Regions from separate parts of the Peribacillus sp. FSL H8-0477 genome, predicted to be linked through region 1. Evidence: riboswitches for the same ligand, from Rfam matches in the RefSeq annotation. Region 1 holds a riboswitch; the other holds the start of a gene.
The links. Region 1 has a riboswitch for cyclic di-GMP ahead of MHI18_RS09825 (anti-repressor SinI family protein). Riboswitches for the same ligand answer to the same signal wherever they lie in the genome.
Positions count from the first base shown of each region.

Region 2: linked by a shared signal. The riboswitch ahead of MHI18_RS20150 (globin-coupled sensor protein) and the one ahead of MHI18_RS09825 (anti-repressor SinI family protein) in region 1 are both predicted to bind cyclic di-GMP.

Region 1 covers NZ_JBBODE010000001.1:1,931,058-1,938,846, reverse strand. The annotation lists gene ggt (gamma-glutamyltransferase) at 1-1,361, shown strand, start outside; gene MHI18_RS09840 (chromate transporter) at 1,389-1,946, shown strand; gene MHI18_RS09835 (chromate transporter) at 1,943-2,473, shown strand; gene MHI18_RS09830 (helix-turn-helix domain-containing protein) at 2,579-2,917, opposite strand; gene MHI18_RS22160 (Sjogren's syndrome/scleroderma autoantigen 1 family protein) at 3,098-3,331, shown strand; cyclic di-GMP riboswitch class I at 3,526-3,610, shown strand; gene MHI18_RS09825 (anti-repressor SinI family protein) at 3,641-3,787, shown strand; gene MHI18_RS09820 (helix-turn-helix domain-containing protein) at 3,854-4,195, opposite strand; gene secA (preprotein translocase subunit SecA) at 4,439-6,952, shown strand; one part of gene prfB (peptide chain release factor 2) at 7,142-7,213, shown strand; one part of gene prfB (peptide chain release factor 2) at 7,215-7,789, shown strand, end outside.
Region 2 covers NZ_JBBODE010000002.1:1,717,588-1,725,376, reverse strand. The annotation lists gene wrbA (NAD(P)H:quinone oxidoreductase) at 1-109, opposite strand, end outside; gene MHI18_RS20150 (globin-coupled sensor protein) at 411-1,709, opposite strand; cyclic di-GMP riboswitch class II at 1,722-1,803, opposite strand; RNA gene ssrS (6S RNA) at 1,948-2,144, opposite strand; gene tatA (twin-arginine translocase TatA/TatE family subunit) at 2,336-2,545, shown strand; gene MHI18_RS20135 (DUF6440 family protein) at 2,620-2,805, opposite strand; gene kynB (arylformamidase) at 3,266-3,895, opposite strand; gene kynA (tryptophan 2,3-dioxygenase) at 3,911-4,750, opposite strand; gene MHI18_RS20120 (amino acid permease) at 4,767-6,155, opposite strand; gene kynU (kynureninase) at 6,179-7,465, opposite strand.

The DNA of each region.
Region 1 (7,789 bases):
ATGCGAGCGGTCCATCCCCACAATCCATTTCGATTGAAGCGGTGAAAGAACGAGGATATGAGACCATGCCTGTTCATGGGATGATCCCGGTTACAGTCCCTGGAGCTCCTGCAGCATGGGCAGAGCTTTCAGAAAAGTTTGGTCAATTGTCTCTCTCAGAAGTTTTGGAGCCTGCCATTCAATATGCGGAAGAAGGATACCCAGTCTCACCGGTTCTTGCTGCAAGCTGGAACGCAGCTTTTCAGCGCTATAAAAAGGAACTAATCACGGAAGAATATGAAGAATGGTTTAAAACATTTGCTCCAAATGGCCGGGCACCAAAAGCAGGAGAAATTTGGAGGTCTCCTCATCACGCAGATACGTTAAGAAAGCTTGCCGAATCGAATGGCGATAGCTTTTACTGTGGAGAGTTAGCTAAAAAGATATCTGATTTTTCAATAAAAAATCATGGTTTCCTATCTCTGGAGGATTTGAATAATTATCGGCCTCAATGGGTGGAACCGATTTCTGTTAACTACCGAGGGTACGATGTGTGGGAAATTCCCCCGAATGGTCAGGGGATTGTCACTCTTTCTGCCTTAAATATTGTTAAAGGCTTTCGTTTCTCAGAGAAAGAGGCAGTGGACACCTATCATAAGCAAATTGAGGCGATGAAGCTTGCTTATACGGATGGTAAGGCATTTATTACGGACCCGGAAGATATGAATATCAGTGTTGAGCAACTGCTGTCACCGGAATATGGTGAAACGCGCCGTCAGGAAATCGGCAAAGATGCGTTGCTCCCTCAGCCCTATGACCTTCCTAAGGGTGGAACGGTTTATTTAGCAACGGCAGATAAGGAAGGAAATATGGTATCCTTTATCCAAAGCAATTATATGGGATTCGGATCAGGTATCGTTGTACCAGGTACCGGTATTGCTCTGCAAAACCGCGGTTATGACTTTTCATTAGATCCAGAGCATATAAATGCATTAAAGCCAGGGAAAAAATCTTTTCACACGATCATCCCAGGTTTCTTGACGAAAGATGGTGAAGCAGTCGGTCCATTTGGTGTCATGGGTGGTTATATGCAGCCACAGGGACATATGCAGGTTGTCATGAATACGATTGATTTCCACTTACATCCTCAAGCGGCTCTTGATGCTCCGCGCTGGCAATGGGTAGGTGGAAAGACCATCCAGGTAGAACCTGATTTCCCACTTGATACCGTAGAGAACTTACGCGAAAGAGGGCACACTATTGAAGTGTCCCTTCATTCAGGGTCGTTTGGAAGAGGGCAGATTATTTGGCGTGATCGCATAACAGGTGTACTACAGGGTGGAACGGAACCACGTACGGATGGAATGGTTGCAGCCTGGTAGAGAATAAGAGAAAAAAAGGTGAGAGCAATGGAACAGAAACAAATCTTCATGGCCTTTTTTAGAGTAGGGATGCTTGGTTTCGGCGGCGGTCCTGCGGCTATTCCGCTTGTGCAAAAAGAAGTGGTGGATACATATAAATGGATGGATGCGGATGAATTTAGCGACATCCTAGCACTCGGCAATGCACTGCCTGGTCCAATTGCAACGAAGTTAGCTGGATACATTGGGTATCGCGTTGGCGGCGTGTGGGGCATGGTGAATGGTGTACTGGCGACGATTGTTCCAACCATCATTTTGATGATTGTCCTGCTGGCGAGTCTCAATGCCTTTCGTGATCAAGGCTGGGTAAAGGGCATGTCAACAGCCGTCGTGCCAGTGGTTGGAGTTATGCTTCTGACGATGACCATCGATTTTATCAAAAAATCAACACAATCCAGTCTAGGCTGGATATGGACCATCGTTTTTATAGTCGGTGGTTTAGTACTAATGGAGGTCCTTCATGTTCATCCTGCCATCTTAATCTTTGCCCTGTTAATTGGAGCTCTGCTCAAGCGGGATGCTAAGGAACGGGGGGCAGAAACATGATTTATCTGCAAATATTCTGGGCTTTCTTTATCTCGGGTATATTAGGGTATGGGGGCGGTCCGGCATCGATTCCTTTGATTGAAAAAGAAGTAGTAGATCGGTATGAATGGTTGTCGCTTCATGAATTTAGTGAAGTACTTGCCCTTGGCAATGCATTGCCAGGTCCGATTGCTACCAAGATGGCGGGTTACATTGGTTTTGAGCAAGCTGGTATTCTAGGAGCAGTCGTGGGCGTGTTTGCTGCGGTAGCACCATCGCTGCTCTTAATGATTGGACTCTTGGGTCTTCTGACCAAACACAAGGGCTCGTCAAAGGTTAAACGATTAACGGTTGTCGTGAGACCCGTAATTGCTGTCCTGCTTGGTGTGATGGCCTATGATTTCTTCTTTTCATCCTATGAGAGCATTGGAATTCTGCAGATGCTGGTAATAGGCGTCATCAGTTATTTACTGATGAATAAATGGAAGGTACATCCCGCTTATGTAATTGCGGCGGCGCTCTTGTATGGTGGGATTTTTCTTTCATAAGGAAAGCCTCTGAGTCAGGCCAGGAAATCCCGGCTTACGATTCAGGGGCTTTTTTTCTATCGCAAAAAGTGAACAAAGCCGACATTCTCCTCTTGGAATCGCTGGTTACTTTTTTTTCTGTCTAGAAATCTCTTTTTTAAAGCGGATAAAACTTAAATAGTAACGGAAGTCTTCTTTCGTCACACCTGTTTGGATGGCTTCAGCAAATAGATCATACCACTCATCATCGATTATATTAGGAGCTTGAGGAGGCGGTGACATGAGCTCTTCTAATGAAACATTTAATAAGGTTGAAATTTTACTTAACACCTTAATGGAGGGGTTTTGCTGAATACCACGTTCAATGTAACTCAAATAAGACTTCGAAATATCGGTTTCTTCAGCCATCTTTGTCAGCGAGTACCCTTTTTGTATACGAAGCGCCTTTATTTTTTTTCCTATCATTTAATCATCTTTCCTCCTCTCTACTCTGATTATACTCTATTAAGAACAATTAGTTCTTATAAAAATACAAAATCTATGTAATTAAGAGAAAATTCGGAAAAATAGTAGGATAACGCATGTTACGTAAAGAAAATAGCCAATTACGAGAGTTTATCTCATGAAAGGGTTCCATTATACTCAATGTACTTGTTCTTAAATAAGAACAAATTATCGTCAAAAAGTACAGAAGGGAGATGGGCCATGTTTCGTAAAAACTGTTATAGCTGTAACAGACCTTCATTCAGCAGTTCAAAAGAGGGACAATGGCTTTGTCCTGTCTGTGGTGAGGATTTAACTAAACAAAAAGTACATCAACCTGATAATATGGCACAAATAATGAGAACGCAAAATACCCAGAGGTACCAAAGAAATTAAGTTAGAAAGTACCATTAAAATTCTGTAACACACAAAAATTATAGGTAATGTTTACCTGTATGTTAAAGTGGAGATAAGAGAATAGTTAGAATAATGTAAAAAAATAATTGGTTCTATTTAGGATTGTCCGACAAAAAACAACAATGATTTTGAATCGCTTCCTTTATAATGAATGAACGGCAAAGGAAAAAGTTGGCAGAAAAAGGCAAACTTATTGAAAAATAAGGACGCAAAGTTTCGGGTCTAAGGTATCTACGCTAAGATGGCCGGGCTGCCTGAAATACGGTCGGTATTTTAGGAGGGATTGGATTGGTTCAAGCAAAGCTCGATCAAGAATGGGTAGAATTAATTCTGCAAGCGAGGCAGCTGGGACTCAAACAACAAGAAATTAAAGACTTCTTACAGGCAGAAAAAAAGGACAAGCAAGGGAAAGATAAAAAAACATGCGCCCTTTAAATGAAGAAACCCCTTAAGCAAACTGATTTTAGTTAAAAATCGGCTTGCTTAAGGGATTTTTTTATTTCATCCTTCGTGATCAGTTTTATCTTCTTGTGTTGCTTTCCATTTTTGAAACTCAAGGTACTCTTTGAACTGATCTTTAGATACACCTGATGCCATTGCTTGCTGGACGATCGCCATCCATTCAGTATCTAAGTTATCCGTGTTCGGCTCATCATGTAATAGAGAGTCAACTGGAATATCCAATACGGCAGAAATCTTTTCGAGAAATTGAATGGAAGGATTCGATTGCAAATTGCGTTCAATTGAACTTAAGTAGGACTTAGCAACGCCTGCTTTATCGGCTACTTCAGTCATAGACATACGCTTTTGCTGCCGGTATTTTTTAACTCGTTCTCCTATCACAATCATCACATCCTACATCTTTCTATTTATATGGAAGACTTTCCATTTTTCTTTATTTTCATTCTACCAGTTCCCCTATGGGTAAATCCATAGTTTTCTTAGATAGATGAAGTTGTACCTAAAAACGTAAAGTGGTAATATTAAGGGGATACCAGAGTGATTTACGTGATAATAAGCAGAAGTCCTATTTTCTGTTCACTTATAGATAAGGTCGATTATCTTTCTAAAGAGGAGACTTACTGAATGCTGAATATATTAAATAAAGTGTTTGATCCGAATAAACGCGACGTGAAACGTCTAGAAAAAAAGGCAGATCAAATTGAAGCACTTGCCGATCAGACAGCTGCTTTATCGGATGAACAGCTTCGTGCAAAAACAGAAGAATTTAAAGAACGGTACCAAAAGGGAGAAAGTGTCGATGAGCTATTAGTAGAAGCTTTCGCTGTGGTTCGTGAAGGAGCCAAGCGGGCACTTGGGATGTTCCCGTTCCGCGTTCAGCTCATGGGGGGGATTGCTCTTCATGAAGGAAATATCGCTGAAATGAAAACCGGTGAAGGTAAAACGTTGACATCAACCATGCCCGTGTATCTGAATGCCCTAACAGGCAAAGGGGTACATGTCGTGACGGTCAACGAATACTTAGCTAGTCGTGATGCTGAGGAAATGGGTCAGCTCTTTGAATTTCTTGGCTTAACGGTTGGCTTGAATACAAATGGTCTTTCTAAGGAAGAAAAACAAGAAGCTTACCAAGCAGACATTACCTATAGTACGAATAATGAGCTTGGATTTGATTACTTGCGTGATAACATGGTCCTTTATAAAGAACAAATGACACAGCGTCCGCTTCATTATGCCGTGATCGATGAAGTCGATTCGATTTTAATTGATGAAGCACGAACTCCGCTGATCATTTCTGGTTCTGCTCAAAAGTCTGCCCAACTCTATATTCAAGCAAATGCTTTTGTGCGTACCCTGACAAAAGAAACGCATTATACGTATGATGAAAAAACAAAAGGTGTTCAGCTTACAGAAGAAGGAATGAACCGAGCTGAATCTGCGTTTAATATTGATAACTTATTTGAAATCACAAATGTTGTGCTTAATCACCATATCAATCAAGCCTTAAAGGCACATGCAACGATGCATTTGGATATTGATTATGTTGTCCAAGAGGGCGAAATCATTATTGTTGACCAATTTACAGGTCGTTTAATGAAGGGACGTCGTTATAGTGATGGTCTTCATCAGGCAATTGAAGCGAAGGAAGGCCTCGAGATTCAAAATGAGAGCATGACACTTGCAACGATTACCTTCCAAAACTACTTCCGGATGTACGATAAGCTGTCTGGGATGACGGGTACAGCGAAAACGGAAGAAGAAGAGTTTCGTAATATCTATAATATGAATGTCATCAGCATTCCGACTAATCAAGAAATTATCAGGGATGACCGGGCTGATTTAATCTATGCATCAATGGATGGGAAATTCCGTGCGGTTGTTGAAGAAATTGCGGAACGTCACGCCAAAGGGCAGCCAATGCTAGTGGGTACAGTAGCCATTGAAACATCAGAAATCATATCGAACTACTTAACGAAAAAAGGAATCATGCATAATGTGTTAAATGCGAAAAACCATGAGCGTGAAGCAGAAATCATCGCCAACGCCGGCCAACTAGGAGCAGTTACCATTGCGACAAACATGGCTGGTCGTGGTACCGACATCAAACTGGGTGATGGTGTCATTGAGGCAGGCGGTTTGGCTGTTATTGGTACGGAACGTCATGAAAGCCGACGGATTGATAATCAGCTTCGTGGGCGTGCTGGACGTCAAGGGGATCCGGGTATGACTCAGTTCTACTTATCCATGGAAGATGAATTGATGCGTCGTTTTGGTTCTGATAACATGAAAGCGATGATGACTCGTTTAGGTATGGATGATAACGAGCCAATTCAAAGCAAAATGGTATCAAAAGCAGTAGAATCAGCTCAAAAACGTGTAGAAGGAAATAACTTTGATGCGCGTAAACAATTGCTTCAATATGATGATGTTCTTCGCCAACAGCGGGAAATTATTTATAAACAACGCTTTGACGTGCTTGATAGTGAAAACCTTCGTTCCATTGTTGAAACGATGCTTACTTCGTCTATTCAACGTTCGGTGGCAGTATTAACACAAACTACTGAGGAAGAAACAGAAGTGAATCTACAGTCAATCGCTGATTATGCACAAGGAAATCTCTTTGATGAAGGCGAAGTAACAGCGTCTGATCTTAAAGACAAGGATGCTGAAGAAATTTCTGCCTTCCTGATTGATAAAGTTCTTCAGAAATATAATGAAAAAGAAGAGCAATTATCTGCTGAACAAATGCGTGAATTCGAAAAAGTAATTGTCCTCCGTGCGGTAGACAGTAAATGGATGGATCATATCGATGCGATGGAGCAATTACGTCAAGGAATTCATCTTCGTGCCTATGGCCAAATTGATCCGCTTCGTGAATACCAGCAAGAAGGCTTTGCGATGTTTGAGGCAATGATTACTGCGATTGAAGATGATGTAGCGAAATACATTATGAAAGCAGAAATCCGTAATAACCTCGAACGCCAAGAAGTCATTAAGGGAGAAGCGGTTAATCCAAAGGAAGACGGAGAAGCGGTTAAGAAAAAACCGGCTCGAAAAAAGGCGGATGTTGGACGTAATGCCTTATGCCCATGCGGCAGCGGGAAAAAATATAAAAACTGTCACGGTAAATTGGAATAAACAGAGGAAACTAAAGTCCAGTTTTGTGACAGAAGAGGCAGCCAAATCACATTTATGCGTTGCCTCTTTTGTTTTGCTTCAATGTGGCAGTTGCTTATCGGCCTGTCTTTGGCTTATAGTTACAGAGGAAGAAACAATCAATGAACGAGTTAATATATTGTCTTTTTAAACTATTATGAGGTGAGAAATATGGAATTAGCAGATATCAGAAACGAACTTGAAAAAACCGCTAGGCGACTAACGGACTTTAGGGGGTCTCTTTGACTTAGAAGAGAAGGAAGCCCGTATTGCTGAATTAGAAAACGAGATGACTCATCCTGATTTTTGGAATGATCAACAAGCAGCGCAAGGCGTCATTAATGAAACGAATGTGTTGAAAGAAATAGTTGGTGAGCTTGCTGAACTTAATGATTCATATGAAAATCTTGATTTAACGTTCGAATTGGTGAAAGAAGAAAGTGATGAAGAGCTTCAAGCTGAATTAGAAGAAGAAATCATGGTTCTTTCTAAAAAGATGAATGAATTTGAATTGCAACTGTTATTAAGTGAAGAATATGATAGCAAAAATGCGATTCTTGAACTTCATCCAGGAGCAGGCGGAACAGAGTCTCAGGACTGGGGTTCTATGCTGCTTCGTATGTATACAAGATGGGGTGAAAAGCGCGGCTTTAAAGTCGAAACACTAGATTATCTGCCAGGAGATGAAGCGGGAATTAAGAGTGTAACGCTTCTTTTCAAAGGTCATAACGCGTATGGCTATTTAAAAGCAGAAAAAGGTGTTCATCGTCTTGTTCGAATTTCACCGTTTGATTCATCAGGCCGCCGTCATACTTCGTT
Region 2 (7,789 bases), on a different contig from region 1:
GAATCTTTACCTCTGCACCCGCTTCTTTCGCTGCTTCTGCGGCCCAAGAGGCTAACTGATAATTCGTTCCGGTAGAGCTATAGTAGATAATCGCTAATTTTACAGACATGTAATTTTTACCTCCAGAGAATGTATCGTTACACTTCTTCTACCCAAAACCATGCAATTTGTAATCACTTTTCAAAAAGTTTAAACGAATTAAAAAAAAGACCTTCTATTACGAAGGTCTTTACGCATGATTAAGTGCTTTTGGGGAAGTATGCTATTTTTTCCCAAGTATTTTAATTCTTGATTGCCCCCATTTTACATAGGTAGTAGTCAATGTTAACCCTCCCCCAAAAATCACTAGTAAGAATTTTGACTAAAAGAAAAAGGATCACAACAGGATCCCATCATCTGTACAAGCAACATTAACCGTTGTTAGCTATTCCATCCAACTGTTCCGCTGAAGCTGAAACGCTTGCTGTTGCTTCTCCGATTTCTTCAATCACGTAGACAAGTCCGTTCATTTTTCTATCAATGGTAGATAAAGTTTGAGCACTTTCAATAATTGATTCAGCTATATGAGTAAAAACCTGTTTTGTCTCTTTAGAAGTCGATACACCTGATTGTACGGCCGATTTAACATGTTCAAGTGATTCCATCACTTTCTCCGTATTTACGTCTGAAGCAGTAATAAGTGTACGGATTTCCGAAACAGAATCCTTTGTTTGCTCAGAAAGCTTCCTGACCTCTTGTGATACTACGGCAAATCCTCTGCCATGTTCGCCCGCTCGAGCAGCTTCAATCGCTGCATTAATGGCAAGCATATTTGTTTTTTCCGCGATTTCTTCAACGATACGGACAATCTCTGTAATTCGTTGAGTCGATGTGACTAATTGTAGAGTACGGTCTGTCATGGCTTGTGTATCATTGTTAATCAAATAGATCTTTGTCAATAATTCATTTAGCTTTTCCTGTCCTTCAACTGACATTTCTTGGACAGTATTCGATTGCTCGATGCTAGCTGCCATTTGATTCTTTACTCCTATACTACTGTTTACCAAGGTTTCAACCGATGTAATGGTCTTCTCTGCCAATGAAACCAGATCTTTGCTTACAGCAGTAATTTCTCCTTGGATTGCCTGCCTGCCTTGCGTATATGTATTATGGATCATTTCAGCATTTTGACGTTCATAGGCTTCTAAAACAATTTGCTGTTCCAGACTAAGTATTTTGGTAACAGCCGATAAGAGTTGCTGAAGTTCTCCAATATCCTCAGTTTTATTACAGATAATTGTCAAAAGTGAATTTTGTAAATTTTGAAAGGCACCCATATACCATGCTGGCTGCAATCCAATTTTATAATGTGCTTTCGCAACTCTATCCCTTATTTCTAAAAATTTTTCATCAATATGACCGGAAAACAACTCAATCACATGTACTTTCAATGTTGACCTTAGTTTTTCGAGCATACTATACGATTCAATTATATGTTTCAAAGCAGGAACTTCAATAATAGTGGAATAAAAGTCATCAACCAATTGGTCAATATGTTCCTCAACTACAGGCTGCAGGCATTTTATTACGTGCAAATCTGATTCAGAAAGGCGGATCATCTTCAATTTCTGTAGTATAGCTGGATCGGTAACGCTGATAGAGATATCTGTTTTATTGCCTTGTACTAACCAATGGGTATTAACTGATTTCTTCTTTAGTAATCCTAACATTCCATTTATCCCCTTATTGGCCGGTTGCGCTACTCACTCCTATTCTTTCAAGCGCCCAGTTAGCGAAAGAATAATCCACGTTTCCTTTTCTTAGTCTGTTATTTTTATATAGTATTATCATTTTACTTTGCAGAAAGACAAATGAAAAGAAAAATTTCCCAGACCTCAACAAATTGAACACATTCTTTAGAATGCACAAAAAAACCAGTTCCAAAAGGAACTGGTTTGCGTGTTTAAAGTAGAAGCCGCCTTTGCCGTAAATAGTGTAAGAAAGTTTTAGACCACTTTGTCAAAAAGTGGGTGCTCGCAAAAGCAATCCTGTATGTCCTCAGTGCATTTACTGCAGAGGCCTGACATTCCTGCTTTGATAATAAAACTCCCTGTTACAACTTAAAGGTTAAAACTTAATTATCGTTACGTACAACGCAGCTTGTATATGTATAATATCCAATCTGAAAGAAAAATACAAGTACAAAAACTTCCAACTCAGAACTTTTTTTAATATATTTTTCACGCAGATTTTATAAATGTATATTCCTCCGCCTTTAAACCATTTCTATTTGCAATCTTTTACCAAAGAGCTATAATGGACATAGATTTAAAACATGTAGGAGTTGAACTAAATAATGTTATCAAACATTGGGGTACCCGGACTGATTATTATCTTAGTCCTAGCATTAATCATCTTTGGACCAAATAAACTCCCTGAAATTGGCCGTGCTGTTGGAAACTCATTACGTGAATTCAAAAAAGCCACGAATGATATTACTAGTGATATAAAAAGCGATGTCCAACAAGATATTGAACTTGCTAAAAAAGACGTGTCAACAAAATAAAAGCAGATCCCACTGGGTCTGTTTTTTATTTTGTGTCTTTCTATTTTTTAGGACATAGAGAAGCAGCCGTCGTATTATTCAACCGGTATAAAATCTTTATCAACTAAAGGTTTTCCATCTTTATCAACCCTAACAGTTAACCCAGAAGTTAGGCCGTCATTATGAAACATATATAGGACTCCTGTCTCATTATCACGAATGATTTTGGTAACCTCCATTTTCCCTTGAGTATAAACATCCTCAAACCGTTTATCTGCCACTAAAACCCACTTCCTTTTCGGTTTGTTGAAACAGCTTCTTTTGATATTACCACTATATGTAAAATAATTCCTTTTTCAACCTATGTGTACACAAAAAAAAACAGACCTCGTAGGGTCTGTTTTTTAAAACAAAAAGAAAGACGCCTGCATAAATGCAGGCGTCTGATGCGTTTGCGGCGAAAGACCGTTGGGCCACATCCCTACGTTAAGCCGAAGCTTAGTGTCTCGCGTCTTACGCAAATTAGCTCATCGCTATGTTAGTATAACACCTAGTCCTTGGAGATACAACCTTCTTTTTTATATTTTTATTTGTGCCTTCGTTTAAAGGATAAATTGATATGTTTTTCTCACTCAGCAGCCATCGCTGAGCTGTAGTGTATATTCTAACGAGATTATTATTGCAATACTTAATCTAAATTAAAACCCAATGAATCCATACATCATTGGGTTTTATAGTATTTTATTTAATTAGTTTCCGAATCACGGCTCGGACTGGGCTCCCATCAGCACCTGTTAATGAAAGCGGGAGTGCTGATAACTCGTACCAGCCGAGTTCGATGTTCTCCAGAACAAGACCTTCTAAAATATGAATACCGTTTTTTGCCAGTTCATGATGAGATGGGAGGTCTTTGCTGTCTAATTGATCAACTGTCGGTAAATCTAGACCGATTAACCGAACCCCCTTTTCTGCCAAGAATTTTGGCAAATCAAGATCAATAGTCGGAATGGATTGCGGAAAAACGGAACGATCTGTCCAGCTATTTGTTCGAATCAGCACCCTAGATACCTCTCCAAATTCGACTTCTTTAAAGTCAGATGCTTTAAGTGTATCGTTTCCATTCCATTCGATGAGTAAGGCAGGACCAATATAAAGATCCAAATCTAGCTCATGAACTTTTTTGCCGTGGTCATCAAAGTGGAATGGTGCATCGATGTGCGTACCAAAATGGGTACTCATAGTAAATTGTCCTACATTTACTGAGCCGCTTTCGGCCTTTGTACAACTAATTTTATAGACAAATTTGGTATCACCCGGCCACTCTACAGTTTGGGTATTTAACGCTTGAGAAATATCAATCCAATGTGACATCCTTCATTTCCTCCTTTATAATTTGGTTCTCAATGTCCATAATTCCGGGAAAAACTGCTGATCCAGCACCCGTTTTAAATAAGAAACCCCTGCTGAACCGCCAGTTCCCATTTTATGGCCGATAATTCTTTCCACTGTCGTCATATGATTAAATCGCCAAGATTGCTGTTGGCTGCCAATATCGATCAGTTTTTCTGCCAACTCATATAAGTCCCAATATTGTTCAACGTCTTGATAAACCATCAGCCAAGCCTTTTCAACACTTTCATTCACTTCATAAGTTTGTGAAAAATCTCGATTCAGCACACTTTCATCGATTGGCAGACCTCTAGCAGCCAGTGCCGTAATGGCTGCATCATAGATACTGGGCGCTTCAAGTGCTTTTTCCATAGTTTCAGCGAGTTCTGGTTGATGACGGAATACCGCTAGCAGTTGCGGATTCTTTTGTCCAAGGGAAAATTCAATTAGCCGATTTTGATGAGATTGAAACCCTGAGCTAGACCCTAGTTTATCCCGAAATTCCATATATTCAGCAGGAGTCAAGGTTGCTAAGACACTCCATGATTGTATAAGCTGCTGCTGAATTCGCGAAACCCGTGACAGCATTTTAAAAGAAGGCTCTAAGTTATCTTTTTGAATGCTTTCAATTGCGGTTTTTAATTCATGGAGAATTAACTTCATCCATAATTCACTTGTTTGATGGATAATGATAAATAGCATTTCATCGTGATGATCAGACAGTCTGTGCTGACTTGAGAGAATGCTGTCCAAATGCAAATAATCACCATATGACATCTCTTTTTTAAAATCAGTCCGAATGCCTGAATCTAATTTCTTATCATCTTGGTTCACGATATAGCCTCCTAGTGAGTCAGCTCACTCGTTTATTTTTCGTGTCGGTTGGCGATGATTTCTTTGTCCAGTTCATTATCTTAAACACAATACATAGGAAAATCAGCCATGGTACTCCGAATTGAAGCACAATTTTAAATGATGGTGTGAACCAAGTCGAAATCATTAAGGCTGCCAGCAATAAGCCGCCTAAGATTGTTAAATAAGGAAAACCGATCATCCGAACCGGCAACTGCCTGCCGCCTTTTTTACCCCAGTTTTTTCGGAAATACAAATGGGAAACAAAGATCATAAACCAAGTGAAAATGGCTCCAAACATTGAAATTCCCATCATGAAGGCGTAAGAAGTATCGGGTGAAAGCACCTTAACGAGAGCGGCTAGAATTACACCTAAAGTAGAAACAGCGACAGCTCTAGATGGCACCCCTTTTCTATTCACCTGATTAAACCAAGACGGTGCTTGTTTTTCCTGTGCAAGTGCGAAAATCATTCGAGTGGATGCATAAAGCTGACTGTTCATTGCTGAAAGAGCCGCTGTTAAGATAATAAAATTCATAACGCCCGATGCTCCGGGAATATTCAATATTTCCATGACCTTCACAAATGGACTTACTTCAATCCCGGCTGACTGCCAAGGTACAATCAGCAGCATAATACCAATCGTAAGAACATAAAAAGTCGATAAGCGGAAAACAGTCGCTTTCAGTGCCTTTGGAACGGCGACATCCGGATCTTTTGCCTCACCGGCTGTGACCGCAATCATCTCCGTACCAAGGAAACTGAATAACGAGATAAAGACCGCCACCCATAATCCCCACAAACCAAATGGCATGAAGCCTCCATCATTCACATAATTACTGAACCCTGTAGATGGAGTATCTGATCCAAGCAGAACGTACGCTCCTAATAAGACAAACAAGACAATTGCACTGATTTTAATCATAGAAAACCAATATTCAAATGAAGCGAACGTATGAACACTAGTGATATTTACATAAATAAGAATCGCTGCAAACAGCACAATCCAGATGACTCCAGGAACCGTTGAGAACCAATATTTCATATATACCGCAATCGCACTAACTTCCACGCCTACCGCTAAGACATTCGCAATCCAATACGAATAACGAACCAGAAAACCAGCCATGGGACTGATATATTTCTCAGCAATGGTTCCAAAGGATCCGGAGGTTGGGTAGGCCACGGTCATCTCAGCTAAACATCCCATCAGAAGCAATACAATGAACGCTCCTATTGCATAGCTTATAAGTACACTTGGACCAGCCGTTGATATGGCCAGACCGCTGCCAAGAAATAATCCTGTTCCAATAGCGCAGCCCATCGCGATCATTGTCAATTGATTTGTTTTTAGTTCACGTTTAAGTGAACCGCCTTGTTTTTTTTCCATGTTTCATCACCTTTTCTAACCTCTTAAGCGATCACTTCACGCTTATTTTCAAATTTTTCATATTGCTTGTCTTTCACAATGCTTTTCAAAGCTTGAACCGTCTCCCACATCTCCAGATATGTAGTATAAAGGGCAACAGGAGCCAGCCGAATAATATTAGGTTCACGGTAATCGGGGATAATTTTTTCTTCTTTAAGACATTTACAGATTCTCGCAGCCTCAATATGTTCCAAACAAATATGACCGCCTCTCCGCTGATCTTCTAGTGGATGCCCCATTTCAAAGCCCAGCCCAGACAGCTCTGACTTTATTAAATCACTAAAATATTGTGTGCAGTTCAGGGATTTTTCACGTACATTTTCTATACCTGCTTCCGCAAACATTTCAAGTGATCCTTTTAAAGGCGCCATACTTAAGATATGCGGAGTCCCAATCTGAAACGCTCCAGCATCTTTTGCTGGTGAAAAAATATGTTCCATATCAAATTGTTTGTCTTTCTTTGATCCAAACCAGCCTGTAAGACCAGGTAAAACACCAAAATGTCTCTTATTCACATATAATCCTGCAACACTGCCAGGCCCAGCATTCAGGTGCTTATAGTTGCACCAAAATGCAAAATCAACGTCCCAACGATCAAAGTAGTGAGGGACGGCCCCTACGGAATGGCAGCCATCAAACCCTATCAAAATACCTCTATCATGTGCTTCCTTTGTTAAACGAGCGATATCAAGAATTTGTCCGCTGCGATAAAGAACGGTTGGAAGAATAATTAAGGCAACTTCATCCGTCATTGATGCGATAATGTCCTCTTCCTCCAATATACGACCATCCCGGCTCTTCACTTGAATGAGATGCTGTTCTGAATCGTATCCACGCAGCTTCAACTGGCTCTGCAAAGCGTAAATATCACTTGGAAACGTTAACTCATCGGCAAGAATTTTAGTCCTGCGTCCTGACGGGTGATAAAACGTGGCTGTCAATTGATGTAAATTCATCGTTGTCGACCCAGTGACTATTACTTCATTAGCTTCTGCTCCAATCAATGGAGCCATCAAAGCACCGAGCCTTTCGGAAAAAGTAAACCACGGATTTTCCCCTTTTGTCCAGCCATCAATTCCATATTGTTTCCAATCATCCAGTGACGAGAGTAGACTTGCTTCAGCTCGCTTTGAAAGGAGCCCTAAAGAATTCCCATCCAGATAAATTGTCTCTGAATCAAGATAAAATTCATCCCTAAAGGATGCCAGTGGATCAATTAAATCTAAATGTATTGCATATTCCTTTGAAGCTTCAAACTGCCTATTCATGATATCCCTCCGTTTTCATAAAAGCCATCTATATGATTGCGTCACAAATTTATAATGCCAGCCGATTATAACTAACATTCGACAGAGGAGGAATAATTCCTGTTTACCCTCTATTCAAATTCCGCAATCTACATCAATGCAAAAGAAAAGATTAAAGCTCTTTTTCATATAAATGGCTTCTCGAGTAACATCATTTTTTGTCAGATGGGGGTTATTCGGCCATTACCGCTTGATAGGACTTCCAACTCTGGATAGTTACTCACTTTTAAATCAAAAAAGGGATAAATCCATTAAAAAAGGTCTTTTTCATATAAACGGCTTCTCGAG